Linked DNA regions of Sporichthya brevicatena. The protein of the gene in region 1 interacts with the protein of each later gene in a pairwise test. Links are inferred from orthologs where the notes say so. Each region holds a gene or a part of one and is shown in the gene's direction. Other genes may lie near its edges. The genes, in order: aceE and nth.

Region 1 (3,652 bases):
ACTTCGGCGTCAGCAGCCAGACCACACCCCCGTCCACGAGGGAGGCCAGGGAGTCGACGAGGGCGTCCACCAGGTCACCGTCGCCCTCGCGCCACCACAGGAGGACGGCGTCGACGGTTTCCTCGTAGTCCTCGTCGACCAGGTCGTTACCGGTCACGTCCTCGATCGCGTCGCGGAGGTCGAAGTCGACGTCGTCGTCGTAACCGATCTCCTGGACGACCTGACCCGAGGCGAAGCCCAGCCGCGAGATGGTCGCGGCCGCGCCCTCGGCGCTGGCGCCCAACGTATGTCTCCTGTTCCTCGTGTGCCCCACTGAGGTGGTTGGCGGGTAGTTCATCCGGTTCAAGGCCCACCGCGCAAGTACCCCCGCCGGTGGTGTGGACAGCGATCGAGACACAGCTCACGCCCGAAACGCCCGGTTTACCGGGGGGTAGCGATGCACGAAACGATCTCCGGGACAACGATGGAGGGGACACCCCGGCACCGCAGGGGGTGGCCTCGGAAGAAAAGGACCTCCGCCGTGACATCAGGACGCGAACGGTTCTCCGTCATCAGCGACGGGCTGCCCACCCAGCTGCCCGACGTCGACCCCGAGGAGACGCGCGAGTGGCTGCAGTCGCTCGACGCCGTCATCGACGGCGGCGGCCAGGCCCGCGCCCGCTACCTGATGCTGCGCCTGCTCGAACGCGCCCGGGAGCGACAGGTCGGCGTCCCCGGTCTGCGCAGCACCGACTACATCAACACGATCTCGACCGAGAACGAGCCGTGGTTCCCCGGCGACGAGGACGTCGAGCGCCGGATCCGCGCGTTCATCCGCTGGAACGCGGCCGTCATGGTGTCGCGCGCGAACCGCCCGGGCATCGGCGTCGGCGGCCACATCGCGACCTACGCGTCGGCGGCCTCGCTCTACGACGTCGGCTTCAACCACTTCTTCCGCGGCAAGGCCGGCGGCGAGTCCGGCGACCAGGTCTTCATCCAGGGTCACGCCTCCCCCGGCATCTACGCCCGCGCATTCCTCGAGGGTCGCCTGTCCGCGGACCAGCTCGACGGCTTCCGACAGGAGCTGACCTCCCCGGTCGGCGGTCTGCCGTCCTACCCGCACCCGCGGCTGATGCCGGACTTCTGGGAGTTCCCGACGGTCTCCATGGGTCTCGGCCCGCTGCACGCGATCTACCAGGCCCGGTTCAACCGCTATCTGTTCAACCGTCAGATCAAGGACACCTCGCGGTCGCACGTGTGGGCGTTCCTCGGCGACGGTGAGATGGACGAGGTCGAGTCGCTCGGCGCGATCGGCGTCGCGGCCCGCGAGGAGCTCGACAACCTCACCTTCGTCGTCAACTGCAACCTGCAGCGGCTCGACGGCCCGGTGCGTGGCAACGGCAAGATCATCCAGGAACTGGAGAGCTACTTCCGCGGCGCGGGCTGGAACGTCATCAAGGTCGTCTGGGGCCGGGACTGGGACCCGCTGCTCGCGCGGGACGTCGACGGCGTCCTCGTCAACGCCATGAACACCACCCCGGACGGGCAGTTCCAGACCTACACGACCGAGTCCGGCGCCTACATCCGCGAGAACTTCTTCGGCCGCGACCCGCGGCTGCGCAAGATGGTCCAGAACATGACCGACGAGCAACTCACGAAGCTCTCGCGAGGTGGGCACGACTACCGCAAGGTCTACGCGGCGTTCAAGGCCGCGCGCGAGCACGTCGGGCAGCCGACGGTGATCCTCGCCCACACCATCAAGGGCTGGACGCTCAAGAGCTTCGAGGCGCGCAACGCGACGCACCAGATGAAGAAGCTGACCAAGGACGACCTCAAGGAGTTCCGCGACCGGCTGCACCTGCCGATCTCGGACGCCGCGCTCGAGGCCGACCTGCCCCCGTACTTCCACCCCGGCGAGAACTCGGACGAGATCAACTACCTGCTCGAGCGCCGCCGGGCCCTCGGCGGGTTCCTGCCCTCCCGCACGGTCCGGGCCAAGCCGCTCAAGCTGCCCGGCGCGGCCGCGTTCACCCAGATGGAGAAGGGCTCGGGCAAGCAGCCGGTCGCGACGACGATGGCGTTCGTCCGGCTGATCCGTGACCTGATCAAGGACCCGGAGATCGGCCACCGCTTCGTGCCGATCATCCCGGACGAGGCGCGCACCTTCGGGCTGGACTCGATCTTCCCGACCGCGAAGATCTACTCGCCCCACGGCCAGAACTACGACGCCGTCGACCGCGAACTTCTGTTGTCCTACAAGGAATCGACGCAGGGTCAGATCCTGCACGAGGGCATCAGCGAGGCCGGCGCGATGGGCTCGGTCGTCGCCGCGGGCACGTCGTACGCGACGCACGGCGAGCACATGATTCCCGTCTACATCTTCTACTCGATGTTCGGGTTCCAGCGGACCGGCGACGCCATCTGGGCCTTCGCGGACCAGCTCGGCCGCGGGTTCCTGATCGGCGCCACCGCGGGCCGCACCACGCTGAACGGCGAGGGCCTGCAGCACGAGGACGGACACTCGCTGTTGCTCGCCTCGACGAACCCGGCGTGCGTGGCCTACGACCCGGCGTTCGGGTTCGAGGTCGGCCACATCGTGCAGGCCGGGCTCAAGCGCATGTACGGCTCGTCGGTCGCCCACCCGCACGGCGAGGACGTCTTCTACTACCTGACGGTCTACAACGAGCCGTACGTGCAGCCGGCGCAGCCCGCCGGCCTCGACGTCGACGCGCTGCTGCGCGGCATGTACCGGTACGCGCCGGCGCCCGAGGTGGCGAACGGCGCCCCGCGCGCCCAGCTCCTGGCGTCCGGTCCGGCGATGCAGTGGGCCCTCGAAGCCCAGGCCCGCCTCGCCTCCGAGTGGGGCGTCGGCGCCGACGTCTGGTCGGTGACCTCGTGGTCGGAGCTGCGCCGCGACGGCATGGCGTGCGAGGAGCACAATCTTCTTCACCCGGACAGCGAGCCGCTCGTCCCGCACGTGACGCGGTCGCTGACCGGCGCCCCCGGCCCGGTCGTCGCGGTCAGCGACTGGATGAAGGCCGTCCCGGACCAGATCGCGCGGTGGGTCCCCAGCGACTTCATCTCGCTCGGGACCGACGGCTGGGGCCGCTCCGACACGCGGGCCGCGCTGCGCCGCCACTTCCGTGTCGACGCCCAGTCGATCGTCGTCCGGACCCTCGCCGAGCTCGCTGCCCGCCGGGAGATCGAGCCCGACACCGTCCGCAAGGCGCTCGACGCCTACCGGCTCACCGACGTCACCGCCACCACCGCCGCGGAGGCCGGCGGGGAGACCTGAGCCGGCGGGCTCAGTCGCAGTCCTCGGCGAACGGGGCGCAGCCGACCTTGCCGCCGGCGGCGCGCCACTGCTTGAGGTTCGCCGGCCGGAGCCGGTCGGCGAACCGGCGCATCGCGTCGACCGACTCGCTGCCCTGCAGCTCGAGCGTCCAGCCCTCGCCCCAGGCGATCCGGACGACCCCGGCGCCGCCGTCGCCCGCCTGCCCCCACGTCGCCGACCGGCCGCGGATCTCGCCGGACCCGGCGGCGGTGAGCGGCTCGCGGTCGTCCAGGTCGGCGAGGCCGAACCGGCGCAGAGTCACGCTGAGGTACGCCGACTCCGCCGGGTCGGGTCCGTCCCACTCGGCGAACCAGACCAGGCCCGGGGTCGCCTCGCCGA
Region 2 (3,061 bases), on another replicon or contig:
CCTGACGCACCGTCGGCAACGGCTCGAACAGGTCCGCGCCGCCGTCGACGCCGGGGACGTGACCCCGCGTCAGGTGGTCGAGCGCGTGTACGCGGACGTCGACCGGAGCCTCTGGCCCGCCGCCGAGTGGTCGGTCAAGGCGCAGCTGATCTTCCTCGGCGTCCCCGTCGAGGACCCCGACGCCGTCCCCCCGAACCCCTACGCGGACGGCCGCTGACCCCGGCCGGTGGAAAAGAAAGGGTGACACCCCTTACTCCGCAGTAAGGGGTGTCACCCTTTTTTGACAGGGGCGCCGCGGGTCCGCGGGTCAGCGGGCGCGGCGGCTCAGGCGCTCGAGGTCGAGCAGGACGACCGCGCGGGCCTCGAGGCGGATCCAGCCGCGGCCGGCGAAGTCGGCCAGGGCCTTGTTCACGGTCTCGCGGGAGGCGCCGACGAGCTGGGCCAGCTCCTCCTGGGTGAGGTCGTGGCCGACGTGGACGCCGTCGTCGGACTGGACGCCGAAGCGGCTCGACAGGTCGAGCAGCGCCTTGGCGACGCGGCCGGGGACGTCGGAGAAGACCAGGTCGCCGATGACCTCGTTCGTGCGGCGCAGCCGCGACGAGATCTGCTTGAGCAGCGACAGCGCCACCTCGGGACGGCCGGAGACCCACGTCGTGAGCTCGGTGTGCCCCAGCGCGAAGATCTGGGTGTCGGTGACCGCGGTGGCGGTGGCCGTCCGGGGGCCCGGGTCGAACAGCGAGAGCTCGCCGAACATCTCACCCGGGCCGAGGATCGCCAGCAGGTTCTCGCGGCCGTCACTCGACGTGCGGCCCAGCTTCACCTTGCCGTCGGCGACCACGTAGAGCTTGTCGCCGGCGTCCCCTTCGCGGAACAGCACCTGGCCGCGACCGAGGTTGATCTCCGCCATCGAACGACGCAGTGCCCCGGCGGCCTCGTCGTCGAGGGCCGAGAACAGCGGCGCCTTACGAATCATGTCGTCCACGGCACGCCTCCTCTTCCTCCCGCAGCGTAGTGGCAAACGGGGTTGTTCTCGCAGGTGGGCGGCTCGGTGATCCGGTGTCAGTATCCGGAACTACCCTGACGAGGTGCCACGAAAGTTCGCCGGCGAGTCGCCGCTCGCCCTCACCCGCCGTGCCCGGCGGATCTCGCGTGTGCTCACCGAGACCTACCCGGACGCGCACTGCGAGCTCGACTTCACCACTCCGCTCGAACTCCTCGTGGCCACGATCCTGTCCGCTCAAACCACCGACGTCCGGGTCAACCTGGTGACGCCGGTGCTGTTCGCCAAGTACCGGACCGCTGCGGACTACGCCGCCGCCGACCGCGCCGAGATGGAGTCGATCGTCGCCTCGACCGGGTTCTTCCGGGCGAAGACGAACTCGGTGATGGGCATGGCACAGGCCCTGTGCGACCGCTTCGGTGGCGAGGTGCCGAACCGGCTCGAGGACCTCGTGACCCTGCCCGGCGTCGGCCGCAAGACCGCCAACGTCGTGCTCGGCAACGCGTTCGGGGTCCCCGGCATCACCGTCGACACCCACTTCGGCCGGCTCTCGCGCCGCTTCGGGTTCACGACCGAGGACGACCCGGTCAAGGTCGAGCACGAGGTCGGCGCGCTGATCCCGAAGAAGGACTGGACGGACTTCTCCCAGCGGATGATCTGGCACGGCCGTCGGATCTGCCACGCCAAGAAACCGGCCTGCGGGGCCTGCCCGGCGGCGGCCCTGTGCCCGGCCTTCGGCGAGGGCGAGACCGATCCGGAGAAGGCGGCCAAGCTCGTCCGGACCTCGGGCCCCCGATGAGGCGCGCGCTCGCGGCGGCCCTGACGGCGCCGCTGCTGCTCGCCGCGTGCGGCGACGAGGACGCCGGAACGGGTGCGAGCGGCCCCCGGGGGGCCGACGCCCCCGTCCTGACCTGCGAGGGCCTCGACAAGGCCGTCCCGGGGGCCCCGGCGGCCGCCGCGTCGCCGTCGGGGAGCCCGACCGCGCTGCCGAATCTGACCCTCGACTGCCTCGGCGGCGGCGAGCCGGTCAAGCTGCGGTCCCTGCGCGGGCCGATGGTGATCAACGTGTGGGCGAGCTGGTGCAAGCCGTGCCTGGCCGAGCTGCCGTACCTCACCGAGGCCCACGCCGAGCTGACGGAACGGGTCCGGTTCCTCGGGGTCGCGGTGCAGGACGCGGACACCCCGTCCCGCGAGTGGCTCTCGTACCACGGAGTGCCGTGGCCGTCACTGGCCGACCGTAAAGGTTCGGTTCGCGGCCCGCTGCGGATTCCCGGCCCGCCGGTCACCCTCTTCGTCAACTCCGAGGGGAGAATTGCCGCGGTCCACTATGGTGCGTTCACGAGCGCACGCGCCGTCCGGGACGCGGTCGCGGAGCACCTCCAGGTCTCCTGAGGGAGCGGGGTCCGAGGGGACGTGGGTGAACAGGGTCGAGCTGCCGCAGTGGTTGGCTCCCCTCGTCGACCTCGCCGGGACGATCCAGCCTGCTGATTTCGGCCCCCTCCTGCCGGCGCAGCCGTCCTCCGGCGAGCGCGCCTCGGCCGTCCTCCTACTCTTCTGGGAGGACACCTCCCAGGGCGTTCCCGGGGACATCCGCATCCTGCTGATCCGGCGCGCGTCCGACATGCGCAACCACGCGGGGCAACCGGCCTTCCCGGGCGGGACGGTCGACCCCACCGACGACGGCCCGGTCGAAGCCGCGCTCCGGGAGGCCGTGGAGGAGACCGGCCTGGATCCGAGCGGTGTCGAGGTGCTCGCGACCCTGCCGGAGCTCTCGCTGGCGGTCAGCGGCTTCGCGGTGACGCCGGTGCTGGCCTGGTGGCGCGAGCCGAGCCCCGTGCGCCCGGTGGACCGCGCCGAGGTGGCCTCGGTCCACCTGGTCCGCGTCGCCGACCTCGTCGACCCCGCGAACCGCCTCACCGTGCGTCACGTCTCGGGCCGGATGTCGCCGGCGTTCGACGTCGACGGCCTGCGGGTCTGGGGCTTCACCGCCTACGTCCTCGACCGGATCCTGCACCTGGCCGGCTGGGAGCGGCCGTGGGATCGGGACCGGGCCGAGGAGAT

The links.
Region 2: the proteins of aceE (region 1) and nth interact in binary tests that used the Escherichia coli proteins (3 or more experiments, as listed by UniProt). The link is inferred for Sporichthya brevicatena from one-to-one orthologs.

The regions. Positions count from the first base shown.
Region 1 is NZ_BAAAHE010000063.1:21,396-25,047, reverse strand. Bases 134-3,474 are described here. They hold aceE (pyruvate dehydrogenase (acetyl-transferring), homodimeric type), read left to right. Parts: upstream 134-520; coding sequence 521-3,274; downstream 3,275-3,474. Other genes in these bases: ABD401_RS24450 (hypothetical protein), read right to left, coding at 3,285-3,474; ABD401_RS24460 (DUF3052 domain-containing protein), read right to left, coding at 134-283. Also shown: more of ABD401_RS24460, read right to left, coding at 1-133; more of ABD401_RS24450, read right to left, coding at 3,475-3,652. UniProt on the Escherichia coli protein: Component of the pyruvate dehydrogenase (PDH) complex, that catalyzes the overall conversion of pyruvate to acetyl-CoA and CO(2).
Region 2 is NZ_BAAAHE010000001.1:66,459-69,519, reverse strand. The notes cover bases 193-2,942. They hold nth (endonuclease III), read left to right. Parts: upstream 193-1,085; coding sequence 1,086-1,799; downstream 1,800-2,942. Other genes in these bases: ABD401_RS00310 (NUDIX hydrolase), read left to right, coding at 2,418-2,942; ABD401_RS00315 (TlpA family protein disulfide reductase), read left to right, coding at 1,796-2,392; ABD401_RS00325 (cyclic nucleotide-binding domain-containing protein), read right to left, coding at 308-982; ABD401_RS00330 (MBL fold metallo-hydrolase), read left to right, coding at 193-217. In the rest of the region: more of ABD401_RS00330, read left to right, coding at 1-192; more of ABD401_RS00310, read left to right, coding at 2,943-3,061. UniProt on the Escherichia coli protein: DNA repair enzyme that has both DNA N-glycosylase activity and AP-lyase activity. The DNA N-glycosylase activity releases various damaged pyrimidines from DNA by cleaving the N-glycosidic bond, leaving an AP (apurinic/apyrimidinic) site.